3 regions of the Alistipes dispar genome follow, and region 3 is predicted to be linked to each of the others. Evidence: riboswitches for the same ligand, from Rfam matches in the RefSeq annotation. Region 3 holds a riboswitch; each other region holds the start of a gene.
The links. Region 3 has a riboswitch for cobalamin ahead of FME97_RS08855 (DUF5074 domain-containing protein). Riboswitches for the same ligand answer to the same signal wherever they lie in the genome.

Region 1: another riboswitch for cobalamin. It lies ahead of FME97_RS01190 (anaerobic ribonucleoside triphosphate reductase); the one in region 3 lies ahead of FME97_RS08855 (DUF5074 domain-containing protein).
Region 2: another riboswitch for cobalamin. It lies ahead of FME97_RS12035 (DUF5074 domain-containing protein); the one in region 3 lies ahead of FME97_RS08855 (DUF5074 domain-containing protein).

What each region holds. Positions count from the first base shown of each region.
Region 1 covers NZ_AP019736.1:214,256-221,560, reverse strand. The annotation lists gene FME97_RS01225 (alpha-N-acetylglucosaminidase TIM-barrel domain-containing protein) at 1-1,419, shown strand, start outside; gene FME97_RS01220 (hypothetical protein) at 1,548-2,273, shown strand; gene FME97_RS01215 (DUF4294 domain-containing protein) at 2,279-2,854, opposite strand; gene FME97_RS01210 (thioesterase family protein) at 2,984-3,358, shown strand; tRNA gene FME97_RS01205 (tRNA-Gln) at 3,505-3,575, opposite strand; gene FME97_RS01200 (GlsB/YeaQ/YmgE family stress response membrane protein) at 3,927-4,184, opposite strand; gene FME97_RS01195 (TIGR03905 family TSCPD domain-containing protein) at 4,269-4,517, opposite strand; cobalamin riboswitch at 4,637-4,836, shown strand; gene FME97_RS01190 (anaerobic ribonucleoside triphosphate reductase) at 4,887-7,274, shown strand.
Region 2 covers NZ_AP019736.1:2,881,189-2,888,493, forward strand. The annotation lists gene atpD (F0F1 ATP synthase subunit beta) at 1-1,120, opposite strand, end outside; gene FME97_RS12030 (PKD-like domain-containing protein) at 1,706-3,430, opposite strand; gene FME97_RS12035 (DUF5074 domain-containing protein) at 3,444-5,426, opposite strand; cobalamin riboswitch at 5,618-5,841, opposite strand; gene FME97_RS12040 (sensor histidine kinase) at 6,021-7,305, opposite strand, start outside.
Region 3 covers NZ_AP019736.1:2,100,246-2,107,550, reverse strand. The annotation lists gene FME97_RS08870 (polyprenol monophosphomannose synthase) at 1-701, shown strand, start outside; gene FME97_RS08865 (GtrA family protein) at 712-1,083, opposite strand; gene FME97_RS08860 (ArnT family glycosyltransferase) at 1,158-2,912, opposite strand; cobalamin riboswitch at 2,931-3,142, shown strand; gene FME97_RS08855 (DUF5074 domain-containing protein) at 3,261-4,328, shown strand; gene FME97_RS08850 (TonB-dependent receptor) at 4,343-6,439, shown strand; gene FME97_RS08845 (ABC transporter substrate-binding protein) at 6,436-7,305, shown strand, end outside.

The DNA.
Region 1 (7,305 bases), 1.1 Mb from region 3:
TGCAATGCCGTGTGGGATATCCGCGACGACCGCAATCTGGACAACTACTGGAAACTCACGCAGACGCATATCGACGCATACGGCTCTCCGCAGATGTTCCATACGATCGGCATTGCCGAGCGCGAGGTGTTCGAGGACCGTTCGGACAATCTGGAGATGAAGCTCTACGCCTACCGCCGCATCCTTGCGAAACTCCGCGAACACTATCCCACGGCGCCCGTGCTGATCGCCTCGTGGGACTTCTACCTGCCCGGATGGAAGGGGGAGGAGATCGGCCGGCTCCTTTCGCAGCTCGATCCCGCGCGGACGATCATCCTGGACTACACCTCCGACCTGCCGTCGAACCAGAGCAACACCGACTTCACGAACTGGGGCGTGGTGGGCCGCTTCCCCTATACGTTCGGCATTTTCCATGCCTACGAGTGGGAGAACGACATCCGCGGCTATTACGACCTGATCGCCGAACGGCTGCCCGTCGCGGCGTCCGACCCCATGTGCAAGGGCTTCGTCTTCTGGCCCGAGACCTCGCACAGCGATCCGCTCGTTATGGAGTTCTTCACCCGCAATGCCTGGTCGCCCGACGCGATGCGCCCCGAGGAGCTGCTTCCGGAGTTCTGCCGCGACCGTTACGGCCGGCACGCCGCCGTGATGGAGCGTGCGTGGCGCGCCGCGCTGCCGCTCGCGGAGTTGTGCGAGGAGCTGCCGCTCCGCTTCCGCGACATCCGCGAGATCGCGCAGGCCAAGCCCGATTCGGCCGCCGTCGGGACGTTCGCGCGAACGTTGGAGCGGATCGCTCCGCAACTGGCCGGCGCTTCCGACGTGCTGGATGCGCTCGCCGCCATGCCTTACGGCCGGGGCGACGCCTTCGTCGATCGGGATGCCATCGACCTCGCGCGCACGGTCGTGAGCCGTCTCTTCACGGTGCGGTACTACCGCTACCTCATTGCCCAGCAGGCTTGGGAGCGGGGCGACGTGACGGCCGCCGAGGTGCGCCGTGCGGGTTCCGAAGCCCGGATGCTGCTCGCCGCCCTGCGCGACGTGCTCGCCCTGCACGACGACTACTCGATGCTCTCCTCCCTGCGGCGGATCGAGGAGGTCCGCGCTCCGATCAATCCCGCTTTCGAGCAGGCGCTCAAGGGCAACGCCGAGAACAGCTATTGCCGCACCTACATCAGCGAGTTGTTCGACTACTACTACCTGCCCGAGTTCGACCTCTATATGAAAGAGATCGACCGGGAGCTGAAGTCGCGGGAGCGCGTGCTGACCTACGACTCCGTCCGGATGGAGATGCAGCCGATCGTGGATGCGTTCTATGCCAGACCGCTCGGCGAAATGACGCCGCGCAATCCCCGTCCGCGCACCGAAGCGGAGTTCCGCCGCCAGATGGAGACGCTCGCCGCCCGGCTGCGCCGCATGTAGCCCCGTTCTCGAAGGAGCTGTCTTTGGCGTTTTGTGCCGTATCTTCGGCATCTTCGGCCGTCGGATTTGCAGATTGACCCGAAAAGGCTATATTTGCCGGAAATACCGCATTTGCCCGAATGCCGAACATGGAACGACTAACGACCGCCCTTGCCGGATGTCTCGCCTTTGTTGCGCTCCATGCGCAGCCTGTCTCCGAATCCGCTCCGGATCCCGCCTTCGTGAGAAAGCGGGTCCGTAACAAGGAGATCGGCCTGCGCTACGGGGTGCAGATCGGCGTCGGTTCGGGTGCTCCCGGTCAGGCCATGCAGTATGCGGCCATGGATTTTGCCGCCTACAACTACCGCAACATCGGCCTGCGTACGGGGCTCAACCTCTTTACCTCGCCCCTGCACGACGGACAGTACGCCTCTGTTCCGTTGCAGTTCTCCTGGCGCTCGGGCGTGCGGCGCATGCCGACCTCATCGCCCGACGGCTGTTATTACAACGGGACCTGGTATCCGGACCGTGATATGGCGGCCCCCTCCGTCGGCCGGATCCTTTTCGAAACCTTCGTGCCGGAGGTTCCTTCGGTGTTCGAACTGCATGCGGGCCTGACGCCCGGCCTGCTCTTCGGCCCGATCCATTCGCAGGACGAGGGCTTGTATGACATCCGGCAACGATTTGTCTGTACGGCGGATGCGGGAGGACGGTTGAATCTGCCGATCGGCCGTGTCCGTCTATTCATCGACTTCACCTACCATTACTACCTGACGCGCAGTTTCGATGAGGGGATACCGCGCCCTGACCGGGTGCTTGGTCCGCCGCACCGCTCGTTTGTCGGCCTCAGCGGCGGCCTTGCCCTGACGTTCTGACTGTTTTACAGCAGTCCGGCTTCGTAATAGACGACGATCTGCTCGATGATCCGGTCCTCACCCTCCTTGTCGTACTCCGACTTGAGGTTCTGTCCGAAGATGCGCGACACGCCCTGCCAGAATCCGGCCACGAATCCGCCGCGGAATTCGCGCAGCACCTCGTAGGCCGTATAGTCCGTCTCGCGGTCGATGAGCTTGAGCAGCACGCGCCCTTCGGTGCGGGTCATGTGTTTGGCCACGGGGGTGTATTCCTCCTTGATCTGGCGATAGACCTCCCGGATATAGGCTTTCTGCGCCTTTCTGTCCGGCAGGCGGAGCAGTTCGCCCTCCATTTCGGCCATCTTGGCGCGGGCGGCCCTGGCCACGGGATAGACGCGTTTGACGGCCCGCACCAGTTTCTGATATCGGCGCAGGTCCGCCGGACGGTCGAAGATACAGACCGGAAGGATGTGCACGAGCGGGATCGAGTCGCCCCGTTCGACGATCCACTCCTGTCTGAGGAAGCCGCGGCCGCCCTGCGCCAGCGCTCCGGAGAGCGCTGCCGTGCATGCGACGAGGAGAAGGGCCAGCCGTTTCTTCATGATCGGAAAAATCGTTACCTTTGCGCATCCTGCGCATCCCGAATGCACAGGGCGCCGCCGGAGCGGATACGGTTCGGAGGCAAAGGTAATTCAAAAATCGTTTGACGTAACACCGAAAAGAGAGAGCGTATGTTGGAAAAGGGACTTTCCGCCCGGAGCACGACGACCGTAACGGCCGGCAATACGGCCGTTGCGATGGGTTCGGGCGACCTCGAAGTATTCGCCACCCCCGCGATGGTGGCCCTCATGGAGAACGCCGCGATGCGGGCCGTGGCCGCCGCGCTGCCCGAAGGGGCGACCACCGTGGGCGCCGAGATGAACGTGACCCATATCAAGCCCTCGGGGCTCGGGGCCGAGATCACGGCCACGGCCATCCTCGCTGAGGCGGAGGGGCGCAAGCTGACCTTCAACGTCGGGGCCCGCGATGCCGAAGGAATGATCGGCGAGGGGGTTCACGTGCGTTTTGTGGTGGACCGCGCGAAATTCATGTCCAGGGTGAAGTGACCCGGCCGGATCCTCGGGATCCGGAGCGGTTTCCCGCCGCCCTTTCCGCGGAGGCTTCCCCGTCCTCCGCGGAAAGGGCGGGGCGGCCGCCGGTTACGTGCGGAAATGCGAAAGGGAGAAGTCCTCGCGGACCTCTCCCTTTCGTGTTGAGCTGCCGGGATTCGAACCCAGAACGACAGAACCAAAATCTGCTGTGTTACCATTACACCACAGCTCAAACATTCGCTCGAAAGCGGCACAAAGATACGTAAAAAATCCCAATATCCAATTTTGTGCGGGCAGATTATCTTTTACGCTGGCTGATTGTCTGTCGTCCGCCGCATTTTCCGGATCGTCCGGCCGCGGGTCTCTCCGGAGCCGCGGGTCTCTCCGGAGAGGAAATTCCGCGGCGGATCGCCGCGGTGCGCTCCGGACTGCGGCGTCCCCGCCTCCCGTCCGGATTCCTTTCCGGGTCCCGGCCGTCCGGCACGTGCTCCGGTGCGGCCGGTCCGCACGACGTCGCGTCGTCGATGCGTCCGGCGAGGAGCTCCGTCGTCTCCCGGCGCCTCCCGGTCGTCGCGCCGCGGTCTCATGCCTTGCGCGCTTTACGGTGCGAGACGAGCGCTGCGATCCAGAGCAGCACGATCGCCCCGATGACGGCCGTGACGAGACTGCCCAGCGTGCCCGCCGCCACGAGTCCGAAGAGCGAGAGCAGCCAGCCTCCCAGCACGCCGCCGATGAGTCCGACGATCAGATTGACGATAAGGCCCGAGCCGCTGCCCTTGACCAGCAGGTTGGCGATCCATCCGGCCGCCAGCCCGATAAGCAGATACCATAGGAAATACATAGTCTTTCGTTTTTTGTGACGTGAAGACCGAGTGCAAAATCCGTACCCGCCTGCGGTTCCGGGCCGCGGTGCGCGTCCGCCGCGTCAGCGCGCCGTTTTCAGCGCGCAGGCCAACTGATCGGGGCACGAAGTTCCCTTGCCGCGGCAGTCGATGCCTTCGAGCCGTGCGATGGCCTCTTCGGCCCGCATGCCGCTGACGAGCGCCGCGATGCCCTGCGTGTTGCCGTGGCAGCCGCCCGTGAAGACGACGCTGCGGATCGTCTCTCCGTCGAGTTCGATGTCGATTTGCCGGGAGCAGGTTCCCCGGCAGGTGTAGGATATTTTCCGGATCATGAGTCGTAATTGTCGTTTGCGGCGCAAAGATAGCGCAATGCGGGGGAAGACGGGCGGAATCTTTCACAAAATGTTGAAAACTTCTGTGCCGGGGGCTTTGAATTGCTCCGGATTCTGCGGACCTTTGTCCTTGCGGAGGTTTCCCTTCGTCCGCCGGACGGAGGGATAAGAGGGAACCGGGTGCGAATCCCGGACAGTTCCCGCTGCTGTAAGCGTCATAGGCCGCAGACACGTCTCGAGCCACTGTTCCCTGCGGGGAGCGGGAAGGCGTCTGCGGATCGGCGCGAGTCAGAAGACCTGCCTCCGCGCAGCAATGTCCGGTCCTGCGGGGAAACGGGGCCTATTGTGAAACACATATATTCGTTTACAATGGATTACGCACAGATTTCCATCATCAAACGTGATGGCAAGACGGAGCCTTTCTCGCTGGAGAAGATCGTCCGCGCCATCACGAAAGCCTACCGTGCGGGCGGCATCACGGACGAGGAGCAGACCATCGCCCGTGTGGCGGCGGAGGTCGCCGGAGCGATTTCGAAGAACGAGATTTCGGTCGAGGAGATTCAGGACATGGTCGAGGAGCGGCTGATGCGCCTCAATCCCTCGATCGCCAAACGCTATATCATCTACCGCGAGTGGCGCAACGTCGAGCGCGACCGCCGTTCGTCGATCAAGGGGGTCATGGACGGAATCGTGACGGTGGAGAAGAACGACATCAACCTCTCGAACGCCAACATGTCGTCGCACACGCCCGCCGGGCAGATGATGACCTTCGCTTCGGAGATCACGAAGGACTATGCGCTGAAGTACCTCGTGGGCGTGCGCCACGGCCGCGCTCACCGCGATGGCGACATACATATTCACGACCTGGACTACTATCCCACGAAGACCACGACCTGCATCCAGTACGATCTGGAGGACATCTATCGGCGCGGCTTCTCCACCAAGAACGGTTCGGTGCGCACGCCGCAGTCGATCCAGAGCTACGCCACACTGGCCACGATCGTCTTCCAGACCAACCAGAACGAACAGCACGGCGGGCAGTCGATTCCGGCCTTCGACCGTTTCATGGCTCCGGGCGTACTGAAGACCTTCCGCAAGCATGTCGTCGATACGGTGTCGTTCCTTTGCGTGCTCAGAGGGGCCGGGGAGCCGGACCGCGGACGGCTCAAAACACTCTGCGCCGAACATCTCCCGACGATCGAGCTCTCCGACGAGCGGATCGCCGCGCTGGGCGGGGCCCTCGCCGATGCGGGGATCGGCCTTTCGGACAAGGAGCTGCGCGGTATCTGGGAACAGTCCTACAAGGCCACGCGCAAGGAGACGCATCAGGCGATGGAGGGATTCATCCACAACCTCAATACGATGCACTCTCGCGGCGGCAATCAGGTGGTTTTCAGTTCGGTGAACTACGGCACGGACTTTTCGCCCGAGGGGCGCATGGTGATCCGCGAACTGCTCTCCGCCACGGTCGAGGGGCTGGGGCACGGCGAAGTGCCCGTCTTCCCGATTCAGATTTTCAAGGTCAAGGAGGGCGTTTCGTGGTGCGAGGAAGACTATCGGGCGGCCGTCCGGGATTTCGACAAGGCGCTGGCGGGCGAAATCCGGTTCCGGACGCCGAATTTCGACCTGCTCGTCGAGGCGTGCCGCACGACCTCGGTGGCGCTGTTCCCCAACTTCATGTTCCTCGACGCGCCGTTCAACCGCCATGAGAAGTGGCGCATCGACGACCCGGACCGCTTCCGCTACGAGGTGGCCACGATGGGCTGCCGCACGCGCGTCTTCGAGGACCTGCACGGCGAGAAGACCTCGTGGGGCCGCGGCAACCTCTCGTTCACCTCGATGAACCTGCCGCGGCTGGCCATCGAGGCGGTGCGTGAGGCTTCGGACCTGATTCCCGACGGCAACAAGCACGCCATCCGCAAGGAGGCGCGCGAGATCTTCCTCGAATCGGTTCGCAAGACGGCCTCGATGATCGCCGAGCAGCTCTACGAGCGCTACCAGTTCCAGCGCACGGCCCTCGCGCGGCAGTTCCCGTTCATGATGTCGAACGATGTCTGGAAGGGCGGCGGCGCGCTGCAACCCAACGACGAGGTGGGCGACGTGCTGAAGCACGGCACGCTGGGCATCGGCTTCATCGGCGGCCACAACGCGATGGTGGCCATCTACGGCGAGGGGCACGCCACCTCGAAGGAGGCGTGGCAGACGCTTTACGATGCCGTTCTGACGATGAACCGCGTGGTCGAGGAGTACAAGGCCCGCTACGGACTCAACTACTCCGTGCTGGCGACCCCGGCCGAGGGGCTGAGCGGCCGCTTCACGCGCATGGACCGCAAGCGTTACGGCGAGATTCCGGGCGTCACCGACCGCGACTACTACGTCAATTCGTTCCATGTGGATGTCCGCGAACCGGTGTCGATCGTCGAGAAGATCCGCCTCGAGGCGCCGTTCCACGCCATCACGCGCGGCGGCCATATCACCTATGTCGAGCTGGACGGCGAAGCGAAGAAGAATCCCGTGGCGATTCTCAAGATCGTCAAGGTGATGCAGGATTCGGGCATCGGCTACGGGTCGATCAACCATCCGATCGACACCTGCCGCAAGTGCGGTTACCGCGGGGTGATCTACTCGAAATGTCCCGTCTGCGGTTCGGACAACATCTCGCGCATGCGCCGCATCACGGGCTACCTGACGGGCAGTCTCGAATCGTGGAACTCCGCGAAGCAGGCCGAGGAGCGCGACCGGGTAAAACACAGATAATCCGCTTTTGGCGATTATGTCTGTCGTTTCA
Region 2 (7,305 bases), 780 kb from region 3:
CGGGGTAGATACCCAGTTCGGCGATCTTGCGGCTCAGAACGGTCGTGGCGTCGAGGTGCGTGAAGGTCGTGGCCGGGGCGGGGTCCGTCAAGTCGTCGGCCGGCACGTAAACGGCCTGCACCGAGGTGATCGAACCGTAGCGCGTCGAGGTGATGCGCTCCTGCATCTGGCCCATCTCCGTGGCCAGCGTCGGCTGGTAGCCCACGGCCGAGGGCATGCGCCCCAGCAGGGCCGAAACCTCCGACCCGGCCTGCGTGAAGCGGAAAATGTTGTCGATGAAGAAGAGGATGTCGCGCGTCTCGCCCGCCTCCCGGCCGCCGTCGCGGAACGACTCGGCGACCGTCAGTCCCGACAGCGCCACCGAAAGACGCGCCCCGGGCGGTTCGTTCATCTGGCCGAAGACCAGCGTGGCCTGCGAGCGGGCCACTTCGTCGTAATCGACCTTCGAGAGGTCCCAATGCCCCTCCTCCATGCTTTTCCGGAACGCATCGCCGTAGCGGATCACCCCCGAGGAGATCATCTCGCGCAGCAGGTCGTTGCCCTCGCGCGTGCGTTCGCCCACGCCGGCGAAGACCGAGAAGCCGTTATGCTTCTTGGCGATGTTGTTGATAAGCTCCATGATGAGCACCGTCTTACCCACGCCCGCGCCGCCGAACAGCCCGATCTTGCCGCCCTTGACGTAAGGCTCCAGGAGGTCGATCACCTTGATTCCCGTGTAGAGCACCTCCTGCGAGGTGGCCAGCTCGTCGAATTTGGGCGGTTCGCGGTGGATCGACGCCTCGTGCGTGCGGTCCAGCGGCCGCATGCCGTCGATCCGCTCGCCCACGACATTGAGCAGGCGGCCCTTGATCTGGTCGCCCACGGGCATCGAGATCGACCCGCCGAGCGCCGTCACCTTCATATGCCGCTGCAATCCGTCCGTCGAGTCCATCGCAATGGCCCGCACGGTGTTCTCGCCGATATGCTGCTGCACCTCGACGACGAGCTCCCGCCCGTCCCGACGGCGGATCGTCATCGCCTCGTGAATGCCCGGCAGCAGGCTCTCCCGTCTCAGATCGGGGAAATGCACGTCCACGACCGGTCCGATGATCTGCGAAATGTATCCTTCAACTTGTGCCATATCTATCCGACAACTCTGTTTTTCATCCGTAATAATAATGTTATGCTCCGCGCCGAAAACCGCCCGCGAAACCGCTGCGGTCTCCAGACCGCCGGCACGGCGCAAAGGTAGCCGATTATCGTCGGGAAGGCTTCGTCCGAACAACCCGAAAAATGTTCAATTTCTTCCCGGCGAACCGTTCCTGCCTCCCTGCGGCGGACAATCCCGGCAAATCTGCCGGAATCCTCCGGCGAACCGCAAAGATACGAAAGAACCGATAAATCGAGTGTATATCACATAAGAATTAACGATACGAAACGCAATTTATTGCGTCGGCGAAACATCCCCCAGATTCCCGCTGCCGGGCCCCCGGAAATTCGGACTCCGGCGGTTCCCGGGGGCCCGGCAGGCGGACATCCCCAAAAAGCGAGGCGCCCGCTTCTGCGGGCGCCTCTCGCCGAACGCCGTCCGGTCCGGCCGTCGCTCCTCCGGCGTTCGTCCCGCGGGAACCGGATCCGAATCGTTGTATGGCAGACAACGTACACTAATCTCCAAACGATCCGGCTCCCGCAGACAGACATCGGACGGAGCGACGCGACCGACGGTTCATTCGCGTCTCATGCGGTAATCGTAGAATCCGAACACCTCGGTCGAAAGCTCTCCGAGCCAGCCGCTCTTGGCATTCACCCCCGTCTGGACCTTCACGAAGTCGATGTACTCCAGCCCGGCCGGCTCGCCCTCGAACGTCACGGCGTCCGCGATCCGGAAATGGTTGGGATTGGCCGCGGCCGAAACGTTGTCGTCGTCGGTCAGACGGTCGATCGGACTGAAATTGTCCGCATAACCCCACTCGTACGCGGCATTGACCCAATAGGAGCCGTTGCCCGACTGGTCGTAGTTGCGGGCTTCGAGACGTGTTCCGCGCAGCGTATAGCTTTCCGCCTCCACCCACGCAGGGTAGTAGTACCCTTGGTCGTGGAACTGCTTCAGGTAGTCGATCGACCCGCTGCCGCCGCGGTTGTCTGTCCAGCGCGTCTCCATTCCGGCGCCGCGCGGGCGGTAGTAGGTGACGGCATAATCCTGCAACGTCTCCGCCTTGCCCGTCTCCGAACCCTTCAGCTCGTACCACGTGTCGTTGGGCAGCCCGTCCCCGTTCTCGTCCTGCATGACCCAGACGATCCCCGGCTCGGAGGAGCCTTCGAACGAGTTGCCCACGATGGCCAGGTCGTAGCCGCCCGAAGCGTCGATGCTGTGGTCGAAGCCCACGACGATATACCCGCCGAAACCGCCCAGCGAAACGTAGGTGTTCCGCATCATCCGGTCCTCGGCATAGGCGCAGGCCTCCTCCATCGTCGCAGCGGTGCAATTCTCATTGACGAACTGCCCGGGAGCGGGCAGAAACTCGTACACCCGGTCCCAGTCGGCGCCGCTGGTCGCCGAACGGGGGCGGTAGTAGCGTCCGGCAGGAGGGCAGACACGGACCGTGAGGGTCTGCGACACCGACAGATGCGAGTTGCGCATCGTCACCGTCGCGCGGTGTTCGCCCTCTTCCGCCGCGGTAAAACGGTAGGCGGGATCGGCGCCCCGCTGCACGGTCTTACCGTCGAGCGTCCAGACATACTCCGCATCGAAGGCGTTTACCACGTCGAGCGGCATGAGGCGGATGGTGCGGCCTGCGGAGACATTGTACTCGGTCCGCTCGAACGTCCAGCCGAACGGCATGTCTTCGGGCGCAGCGACCCGCACGGAAAACTCGACGGTATCCGTCCCGTCTTCGTTCGAGGCCGCGAAACGCAGGGCATAGGTCCCGGCCTCGGCGCTCCGGAAGGTATAGTCCCGCTCCGTAGAAACCTCCCTGCCGTCCACGCTCCACGAGTAGGAGACGGGGATCGAGACTTCGGCCACGGAAGGTTTCAGCACCAGATCGGAATCCGTGAGGATCGTGAAGCCCTCCTCCGCACCGGGAATCGAAACGGTCGGTACTTCGAGCGCCGTCACGTCCACGCGCAGTTCCTCGCTCGCCGTACCGTACCGGGTCGAAACCTCCAGCAGCACGTAAACCTTCCCGACGGTCTCCGCGCGGAAGACGAGCGACGGCTCCTCTCCGATCACCCGGCCGTCCACCGTCCAACTGAAACGGGCGTCGTCGGCGTATTCGTAACGGGGGCTGATGGTCAGTTCGCGCCCCGCCTTCACCGTGTACACGCCCGTTTCGCTGTCGAGCGCGATGACGGGAGCCGGAGACGCATCCGCCTCGATGACCCCGTCCCGGTTGCAGGCGGCGAACGACGTCAGAAGAAGACCGAACAGCGCGATCGCGGCTTTTCTCATCGGACTGCGCATATCATTTGCCGAGCCATTCCGACGTGTAACGATAGGCGAAGTCGATGCCCGCCGGGCTCGCGCCCTTCTGCGCGGAGTAGGAGAAACGGCTCTCCTGAACCGGCGAAGCGCCCGAGACGTCGTACACGCAGATATTCGAACTCACGTAATTCGACATGCCGACCCACAGTTTTCCGGTCGTCGGATGCTGGCCCATGATGCCGTAAACGGTCTCGCCGGCCGAAAGCCAGTGCACGTCGGCCGTTTTCGTCTCGTAGTTGTAACGTGTCACGGTGGTCGCGCTGAAGGAGTCCGTATCCACGAAATAGAGGTACGGACCGGTGAAGTCGGCGCACATGCCGACGGCAGGCGACCAGGTGGCCACGGGGAACCGCACGGCCTCGGGCAGTTCTTCATTCAGAATTTCGCGGCCCTCGTGGTCGATGCCCACGATCTTCGCCGCGGAGGTGAAATCGGCGCCCATGTTCTGATTGCCGGTAAAGGTTCCGGCCAGCGCGAAATAGATATTGCCGTCGGCGCCCTTGACGACACCTTTGACCTGACGGCCTTCGTAAGTAATCCGCTTCTCGACGGCATCCGTCGCCGGATCGACGATGACCAGACTGTGGCCGCATCCGGCAAAAAGCTTGCCGCGGGAGAGGACCATGCGGGTCTTGACGGCCCCTTCGGTGGAGAACGCCCCGAAAGTACCCTCCACCGTGGCGCCCACCTCGACGGAACCGTCGCCCAGCGTCAGCGCGCAGATGCCCGACGTGGCTTCCATGCCCGACTCGGAATACTGCACATAGGCCTTCGTCGGACTGACGACCACCAGATGCTGCGGCCATGTATCCTTGCCCTCGGGAGTTTTGATAACCAGCGGATCGGCATACTCCATGCGCATCGTCCGGGCGTCGCAGACGACGAACCGTCCGGCCCCGTTCATCGAACCGCCGTTCTGCGTAAGCAGGTAAATCCGGTCGTTGGCCATGAACATATCCTGCACGACATTGCCGATCTCCTTGCCGCCGTTGGCCTGCTCGAACACCTCCTCGTACTCCTTGCCGGACTTGTCGTACCAGACCAGCATGCCGTTGGCCGAGGTCATGTTGCCCTCGCAGACGACGAACGTGCCTCCGGCGTCCGTGAAATCCACCGAAGCGCACACCTCGGCCGAAGCGAACACCGTCTCGCCCGTGGCGCGGATACCGATCAGCGTGACGATGCCGCCGGCATACGAAACGCCATCCGAAGCGGCCGGAGCCTTCAGCGTGACGCTCCTGCCAGCCAGATCGAACGATGCCGTCCACCCTTCGGGGACGTTCATGAAATCGGCCGTGGTCACGTCGGCCACACGCAGCGACAGCGTCCTCCGCTCCCCGAAACCGAACACGAAGCAACCGCGGCCGTCCTCCGACTGCACGAAACCGAACACGGCCCCGGTCTTCGGTATGACGATCGTCTGCCCGTCGGTCAGTTCGAAAACGACCTCGGTCTCCCCGTCGGTCACCGACCTGAAGAAGGCGTCGCCGTCCTTGCCCGAGGCTTTGACCTCCTTGCCCGAAGCGTCCTCTACACGCACGCCGTCAACGGTCCAGTACCCCTCGGCATCCACCGCCAGCTCGGGCGCCTCGCCCGATACGGGAATCCTGTTCCCCTCGTCGTCCGTCAGGAAATTACCCTTGCCGCCGAGGGTCCAATAGTAAACGCCCTCGACGCGGTCGATACCGATGACCGGGGCGTCTGCCCCGTCGGCGATCGTCACCGAAGTCTTGTCGCTGAAGACGATCGTGCACCCCTCGTCGGTCTCGACGACCTCCGAGATCGTCTTGTTCTTCTCCAGCGCATCGACGACCGTCCGCAGCGAGGAGACCTTCTCGTTGAGCGCCGCCAGTTCGTTCCTGATCCCGTCGATTTCCGCCCAAAGGTCGTCGTCGTCATACGAACAGCTCCACGTCGCCATGCCGAGCATGGCGAGCATCAGAAGTGTAACCAGTTTTCTCATTCCTTCCGTTTTTTAAGTTTGACATATCCGATAAAAAAATCAGCCGCATCCTCCTGGCAGGATACGGCGGAAAATTCAAAACGGACATTCGCACACCTCCGAAATTTCGCGTTTCGCGACCGGGACGGGCCGGACGGCAGGGGGAAAATCGCTGTTCTGATTCTCGCCCGTAGTCCCGCAGGCAACAAATCCTCTGTAAAATGCGAAAGGCAGGTCTTCTGACTCGTTCCGGTTCCGCGCCTTCCCGGCCGCGCCTGCGGCCAGTGGCAAAGATTGCGAAACCTCTCGTGCTCCTTCACGGAGCGGAAACTCACAGCAACGGGTATTGTCGCAGACTTTCACTGCGTTCCCTTTTCATTCCCCGCCGCGGCCCGTCGCCGGGTGCGGAAAGGAAACCTTTGCGAAGACAAACATAGGCTAAAAAAACGAATCCGACAAGATTTTTCCGATTTTTTTCATCGCTCCGGCCGCAGAGGCCCGGCACGGCGTTCCGCGCCGCCGTGCGGCAGGGGAGGGATGCACCGCGCGCCGCCCGCAAAAAACGCCGCCGGCTTTGTGCCGGCGGCGCCACCAAAAATAACACCAAAATCCGGATCAGGCCGGAAGGGAGATCGTAAAGCGACTGCCCTTGCCGATCTGGCTGTCCACGGTGATCGTGCCGCCGTGCGCTTCGACGAACTCCTTCGAAATAGCCAGTCCCAGACCGCTGCCCTGCACCTTCGTGCCGGGAACGCGGAAATAGCGTTCGAAGATGCTCTTGTGGTAGCGCGGGTCGATTCCCCGGCCGAAATCCTGCACGTAGATATTCACGACCTTGTCCTGCTGGCAGGCTCCCACGATGATGCGCGAATTTTCGGGCGAGTGGTGAATGGCGTTCGACAGGAGGTTCGTCACCACCCACGCGATCTTCTCGTTATCGACGAAGAGTTTCGAAATCTTCTCGGGGTATTCCACCTCCACGAAGCAGTGGAACCGCTCGGCGAGCACCTGCGTCGCATGCACGGCGTAGTCGATCAGCTCGATCGGCTTGACGATCTTGGGCATCAGTTTCAGCTTGCCCGACTCGACCTGCGTCATGTTGAGCAGCTCTCCCGTGATGTTGAGCAGCCGGTCGCTGCTGTCCTTAATGCTCGTTATCAGCGCCTTCTGCTCGTCGTTGAGCGAACCCAGCCGGTTGTCGCCGAGCAATTGGAGGCTCATCAGGATCGACGAAATGGGCGTCTTCATCTCGTGCGAGACGGTGGAGATGAAATTCGTTTTCGCCGAATCCAGCTCCTTGTAGCGCGTCACGTTGTTCAGGATGATCACGTTGCCGATGAACTGCTTCCGCTGCCCGCCGACCGGAACGATATGGAGCGGGATGTTCTCCATCTGGAAATAGCTCTCCTTGTTGTCGGCGTAGATCTTCAGCGGCTCCTTCTGTCCTTCGTCCTCCTTCGGTTCGGAGTAGAGCTCGCGGATCAGCCTCCGCAGCAGATCGTTGTTCAGAGCCACCTCCGCGGCCTTGCGGCCGATCACTTCGCCGCGCTTCAGATTCAGGATCGTGCACGCCTCGTCGTTCATGAAGAGGATGTTGCGCTCCGAATCCAGTCCGACGATCGGTTCGTGGAGGCTGTTCACGATCCCCTCGATGCGCTTCTTTTCGATCATGAGCGAATCGAGCGAACTGCGGCGGTATTCCGAGAGTTTGCAGGCCATGTCGTTGAACGACTCGGCCACCTCGCGGAACTCGCGGTTGCCCCCGAAGTCGAGCCGCTCCTCGTAGTTGTGGTTGGCGATCTCCGTGATGCCCCGCTTGAGCTTGTCGATCGGGCGCAGGATCACCGCCGGGAACTGCACGAGGAAGGCCGCGGCGAGCACTACGCAGAGGACCGCCATG
Region 3 (7,305 bases):
CCTACAACGAAAAGGAGAATATCTCGGCGATGATCTCGAAGGTCTTCTCGCTCGAGGAAGCGTTCGAAATGCTCGTCATCGACGACGGGTCGCCCGACGGCACGGCCGCCATCGTCCGGGAACGCCAGCAGGAGTTCCCCGGGAGGCTCCACCTCCTGGAACGCTCCGGAAAACAGGGGCTCGGCACGGCCTACCTCACGGGATTCCGCTGGGGACTCGAACACGGATTCGACTACATTTGCGAAATGGACTGCGACTTCTCGCACAATCCCGACGATCTGGTGCGCCTCTCCCGCACGGCGGCCGAAGGGTACGACGTGGTGGTGGGTTCGCGCTACGTGCAGGGCGTGAACGTGGTGAACTGGCCGATGTCGCGTCTGCTGATGTCCTACTTCGCCTCGGTTTACGTGCGTCTGGTGACGCGCATGCCGTTGCGCGACGCCACGGCGGGCTTCGTCTGCTACTCGCGCCGCGCACTGGAGACGATGGACCTCGACGCGGTGCGCATGAAGGGGTACGGATTCCAGATCGAAATGAAATACACGGCCTGGAGGCTGGGGCTGAAACTCAAGGAGGTCTCGATCATCTTCGTCGAACGCCGCGAGGGCGTATCGAAGATGTCGGGCGGCATCTTCCGCGAAGCCTTCTTCGGCGTGCTGGGACTGCCGCTGCGGAAGATACGGAGAAAAGCCGCCCGCTGAACGCCCGCCCCTACAGGAACGTGAAGAAGTAGTTCATGAAGAAGTTCCAGAAGGTCACCACGCCCGTAGCGAAGAGTTTGGCGAGGTAGAAATTCAGACGGAAACGATTGTGTAGCAGATAGATCGTAGCGTTGTTGATCGCCAGGCCCACGGCCGCGATGCCCAGGAAACGCAGGTACTGCCCCGCGATGTCGGGATTCTCGTTGTGAAACGTCCAGAGACGGTTCAGGACATAGTTGGTCGTCGAGGCGCAAAGGAATCCCAGCGAATTGGCCGCATACTTGTTCAGGCGAAGCCACTCCTTGCAAAGATAGGTGATTCCGAAGTCCACGAAGAGACCGGAACCTCCCACGACGCAGAATTTCAAAAACTGTTCGATCATAACTGACTGACTCTCTCACCGGACGGCACACCGCCCGCCGTTCTCATATTGTCGTCCCTCCCGGGGGACGGGTTTCATTCTTTACCGGATTCCGCCGCCGCGACCTCCGTCCGGACGGGTTTTCCGTTGAACCAGTTGGTATAGCCCTCGCGGCACAGGGCGAAGCCCGCCTCGAACTGCGCGCCGGAGAGCCGCTGCGGCACGGGGAAGATCACCTCGTGCGACACCTCGCCGCCGGCCGGAATCGTGAAACGGTCCTCCAGCGGGAACTCCTCGACGCGGAAGCGGCCGTGCTTCCAGAGCATCGACAGCCGCACGCCCTGCGGCTCCATGCCCACACGGATCGCATAATCGTAAGGATTCGAAAAGCACAGCCGGAGCCGCAGCGTATCGCCCGCAGCGACGCGCCGGGGCATTCCTCCGATCGTGACGCCGACCTTGCGCACGGGGCGGAAATCCGGATCGACGAACCACGTGAAGCTGCGCCCGTTCGCCAGCCGGACGGTCCGCACGCGTCCGGTCGTGTCGGCTATCCCGGGGGGGGGACACTCGACGAGCACTTCGCGGCCCGCGAAACGCGAGTCGTCGTCGCGGAACTGCCATTGGTGCGTACGATAGCGGATATTGGGCTGGCAATAGGCTTCGCCGCCCGTATAGAAAGCGTATTTGGCCGCGACGGCGTAGCCGTGGCGGAAAACGACCGGACGGCCCTGCGCCTCGGCGGCGATGGCGCCGTAGCTCTCGGAATTGTCGAAGACCTCGAAACGGAGTCCCAGCGGATTGAAGATCATCTCGACACGCACGGCGGCGACGAGCAGCAGGGTCGCACCGCCGGCTGCCATCGCGTACCGCCGCGTGCGGGGATGGCGGCGGACATAGGCGAAGGCGACATAGATCAGTCCGAAGACCGAGACGATCACCCACTGCGGCTGCACGTAGCCGCGCAGCGACGAGAGGAGGAAAAAGCCGATGAAGGCCGCGGGCAGCAGTTTCAGCGCCCGGCCGACGGCCGACTGCGGCCGCGTCTTCCGCCATGCCTGCACGTAGATCGGCACGAGGAAGGGATTGAAAACCACCAGCATGTTGGCGAGGAACTCGACGACGTAGCCCGGACGGAAAACCGAGTTGCGCGCCGAGAGGTGGTAGATGAACGAAGCCCAGTCGTGGTGGTACTGCCACACGAGGTGCGGCACGAGCAGCACGGCGGCGACCGCTCCCGAAGCGTAGAGCGCCGGGCGGGCGAAGAGCCGCGGATTGGCCGCCAGGGCGAAGAGCAGCACCAGGGCGCCGTGGTATTTGCTGTAAGCCATCAGCGCGATCGCCGCACCCATCCAGAGCCATGCGAGGCGGCGGCCCTCCGAGAAGTTCCGGAACGTCCACAGGAAAACCGCCGACGAAGCCAGCAGCGGCCCGTCGGGCACGGCGATAAAGCCGTAGAGCTGCAACAGGAGCGTCGAGGCCGAAAGCATGACGAACAGCGTCGCATCGCGCCGCACGGCATCCGCCGGACGGACGAGCCTCCACAACGCCCAGAGATAGAGCGGCTGCAACACGGTAAAGAAGAACCGCACGCCCAGCTCGCCGCCGAAGAGCCGCTCCCCGAGCCACACGAGCAGCGCCGTCACGGGCGGATGGTCGAAATAGCCCCATGCGAGCCGCTGGGCGAACATGTGGTAATAGGCCTCGTCGTTGGCCAGCTCCGTGCAGCCCGCCTCGATCAGGTTGGCGCACCACCACACCCCGAGCCACAGGGCAACGAGCCCGTCGGCCCCGAGCGAGGCGAACGATCTTTTGAGCGACTCCTTCATATCGGACCGCAAAGGTAGCAAAATATTCCGAATTTTTCCCTACCTTTGCGGTCGCAAGGTTTTCGCGCCGGCCGTTCTCCGCGGCGCGGATGAAAAGGGAATCCGGTGAGAATCCGGAGCAGTGCTCGCTGCTGTAAGTCCCCTCCCCTGCGGGGAGAAACTGTTTTGCCGCACTCTTTGCCACTGGGACAGACCGGGAAGGCGCGGCGGACGGGACGAGTCAGAAGACCTGCCTTGCCGTACGGATTTGCACCCGCGGGTTTCGGGTCGGAATCGGATCGTCGGAGCGCACCGTTCTCCGGTCTCCCCTCCCTACCGTCCCGCCGCCCCGCCGGCGCGCCGCCGTACCGAACGAACGGTTTGCGGAACATGAAACGGATCATACGATACACACTCCCGGCCGCAGGCTGCCTCATGCTGCTCACGGGCTGCATGAAGTGGGACTACGGCACGACGGAGGAGTTCTCGGCCTCGGGGCGGGGACTGTTCGTCACCAACGAGGGAAATTTCCAGTACGGCAACGCCACGCTCTCCTATTACGACCCCAAGACCAAACGGGTGGAGAACGAGGTTTTCTTCCGCGCCAACGGCTTCAAGCTGGGCGACGTGGCGCAGTCGATGACCGTCCGCGACGGCGTGGGCTGGATCGTGGTGAACAATTCGCACGTCATCTTCGCCATCGACATCGACACCTTCCGGGAGGTGGGACGCATCACGGACCTCACCTCGCCGCGCTACATCCACTTCCTTTCGGACGAAAAGGCCTACGTGACGCAGATCTGGGACAACCGCATCTTCATCGTCAATCCCAAACGCTACGAGATCACGGGCTACATCGAGTGCCCCGGAATGACGATGGAATCGGGCTCCACGGAGCAGATGGTGCAGTACGGCAAGTACGTCTATGTCAATTGCTGGTCGTACCAGAACCGCATCCTGAAGATCGACACCGAGACCGACGAGGTGGTGGACGAACTGACGGTCGGCATCCAGCCCACGTCGCTCGTGATGGACAAGAACCACAAGTTGTGGACGATCACCGACGGCGGCTACGAAGGGTCGCCCTACGGCTACGAAGCCCCGTCGCTCTACCGCATCGACGCGGCGACGTTCGAGGTCGAGAAGCAGTTCCGGTTCAAGCTGGGCGACTGGCCCTCGGAGGTGCAGCTCAACGGAACGCGCGACACGCTCTACTGGATCAACAGGGACATCTGGCGGATGCAGGTGGAGGAGGAGCGCGTGCCGGTGCGCCCCTTCATCGAGTACCGCGACACGAAATACTACGGACTGACGGTCGATCCGCACAACGGCGACGTCTATGTGGCCGACGCCATCGACTACCAGCAGCAGGGTATCGTCTATCGCTATACGGCCGAGGGCGAACAGATCGACCGGTTCTATGTGGGAATCATCCCCGGCGCATTCTGCTGGAAATAACGGATACAGGAAGTATGAGAAAGACGACGGTTCGGATAGTCGCGGCGCTGCTGTTTCCGGCGGCGCTCCATGCCCAGGGCGGCGCGCAGCCGCCGCAGGAGGCCGCCGCGGAGGCCCGGCCCGAGCGGAACATAGCCATCCGCGAGGTTCCGATCTGGGGCCGGCGGCCGATGAAGGAGATCGGCGTCGAACGGACGACGTTCGACTCGGTGACACTCAAGGAGAACATCGCCCTGTCGATCGCCGACGTGCTGACGTTCAACTCCCCGCTCTTCGTCAAGCAGTACGGCCGGGCGACGCTCTCGACGGTCTCGTTCCGCGGCACAGGACCCTCGCATACGCAGGTGACGTGGAACGGAATGCGCATCAACAACCCGATGCTCGGCATGACCGACTTCTCGATGATCCCGTCGTATTTCATCGACGACGCCTCGCTGCTGCACGGCACGTCGTCGGTCAATGAGGCGGGCGGGGCGCTGGGCGGCGTGGTGAAGCTCTCGACCGCACCGGCCGCCGCCGACGGATTCGGCCTGCAATACATCCAGGGAATCGGCATGTACCGCACCTTCGACGAGTTCCTGCGTCTCACGTGGGGCGACGAGCACTGGCAGGTATCGACCCGAGCCGTTTACCAGTCCTCGCGGAACGACTACAAATACCGCAACCGCGACAAGAAGGAGAACATCTACGACGAGGAGATGAACATCGTCGGGTCGTACTATCCGGTGGAGCGGAACAAGAGCGGCGCGTTCGACGACGTGCACGTGCTGCAGGAGATCTATTACAACACCGGCCGCGGCGACCGCTTCGGACTGAATGCCTGGTACATCAACTCGAACCGCGAACTGCCGCTGCTGACGACCGACTACGCCGACGACACCCGGTTCGAGAACCGCCAGCGGGAGCACACGCTCCGCAGCGTCCTCTCGTGGGACCGCCTGCGCCGCGACTGGAAGGTCGGCGCGAAGGCCGGATACATCCATACATGGATGGCCTACGACTACCGCCGCGACCCGGGCAACGGCATCATGACCTCCATGACCCGCTCCCGAAGCAGGATCGACACCTTCTACGGGCAGGCGGCGGGAGAATACGCCGTGGGAGACGAGTGGCTCTTCACGGCCGACATCGCGCTGCACCAGCACTTCGTCCGGAGCGCCGACAAGAACATCGTCCTGCAGCAGGGCGACAAGGCGATCGTGGGCTACGACCAGGGGCGCGTCGAGATCGACGCCGCCGTGTCGGCCAAATGGCGGCCCGCGGAGCGGCTCGGCCTGTCGGCCGTCCTGCGCGAACAGCTCTACGGCACGAAATGGGCCACGGTTCCGGCCCTCTTCGCCGACTACCTGCTCTCGAAGCGCGGCAACGTCGTGGCGAAAGCCTCCGTGTCGCGCAACTTCCGCTTCCCGACGCTGAACGACCTCTACTTCCTGCCGGGCGGGAATCCCGACCTGAAGAACGAAACCGGCGTCCAGTACGAAGCCGGGCTGTCGTTCGCCGTGGGACGCGACGCGATCTACACGCTCTCGGGCTCGGCCTCGTGGTACGACCAGCGGATCGACGACTGGATTCTCTGGCTGCCGACCACCAAAGGATTCTTCTCGCCGGTGAACATCAAGGAGGTGCACGCCTACGGCGTGGAGGTGCGGGCCGACCTGTCCGTCATGCTGGCCCGCGGACTGAAGCTCGACCTCGACGGGACCTTCTCGTGGTCCCCGTCGATCAACGTAGGCGAACCGATGAGCCCGGCCGATCAGTCCGTGGGCAAGCAGCTTCCCTACGAACCGGAGTTCTCGGGCACGGCGACCGGACGCCTCGCATGGCGCTCGTGGGGGCTGCTCTGGCAGTTCTGCTATTACAGCGAACGCTACACCATGTCGAGCAACGACATCACGCTCACCGGACGGCTCACGCCCTACGTGATGAACAACCTCTCGCTCGAGAAGGGCTTCGCGTTCCGCCGGGCCGACCTTTCGCTCAAGGCGACGATCAACAACCTCTTCAACGAGGAGTACCTCTCCGTCCTCTCGCGTCCCATGCCCCGCATGAACTGCGAATTCTTCATCAACGTCAAACCCAAATGGGGAAAGAAAAACCGAACCGCGAAATGATACGACCGCTCCGCCGCTTCACGCTCTGCGCCGCCGCGCTGCTTCTGGCCGCCTGCGGCGCCCGTCCGGGGACCTCGCTCGAGGAGTTCCGCACGACCGTCTACCGCCCCGCCTACGCCGCAGGATTCGAAATCGTCGGGGCCGAGGGCCTGCAAAGCACGATCCTACGGACCCGGACCCCGTGGCAGGGGGCCGCCGAAGGGACCGCCACGGCGCTCTTCATCGCCCGCAACGGGGAGACTCCCCCTGCGGGATTCGACGGACAGACCGTCGAGGCCGGGGCGCAGCGCATCGTCTGCATGTCCTCGACCCACGTGGCGATGCTCGACGCCGTGGGGGCCGCACCGCGCATCGTCGGCGTCTCGGGCCGGGAGAGCATCGCCAACGGATACGTCGCCGCGCACCCCGACAGGGTCGGCGACGTGGGCTACGACGGCAACATGGACTACGAACGGCTCCTGTCGCTGCGTCCCGACCTGGTGCTGCTGTTCGGCGTGAACGGCGCCAGCCCGATGGAACCCAAGCTGCGCGAGCTGGGCATCCCGTTCTGCTATATCGGGGAGTATCTGGAGGAGTCGCCGCTCGGCAAGGCCGAGTGGCTCGTGGCCGTGGCGGAGACGATCGACCGGCGCGAGGAGGGCGAACGGGCGTTCGCCCCCATCCCGGAGCGGTACGAGGCGCTGAAGGCGAAGGTCGCGGAGTCCGCCGCCAGACCGAAGGTGATGATCAACACCCCCTACGGCGATTCGTGGTTCATGGCCTCGGCCGAAAGCTACGTCGCACGCCTCATCGCCGATGCCGGAGGGGATTACATCTACAGGGAGAACACGTCGAACCGCTCGCTGCCCATCGACCTCGAGAAGGCT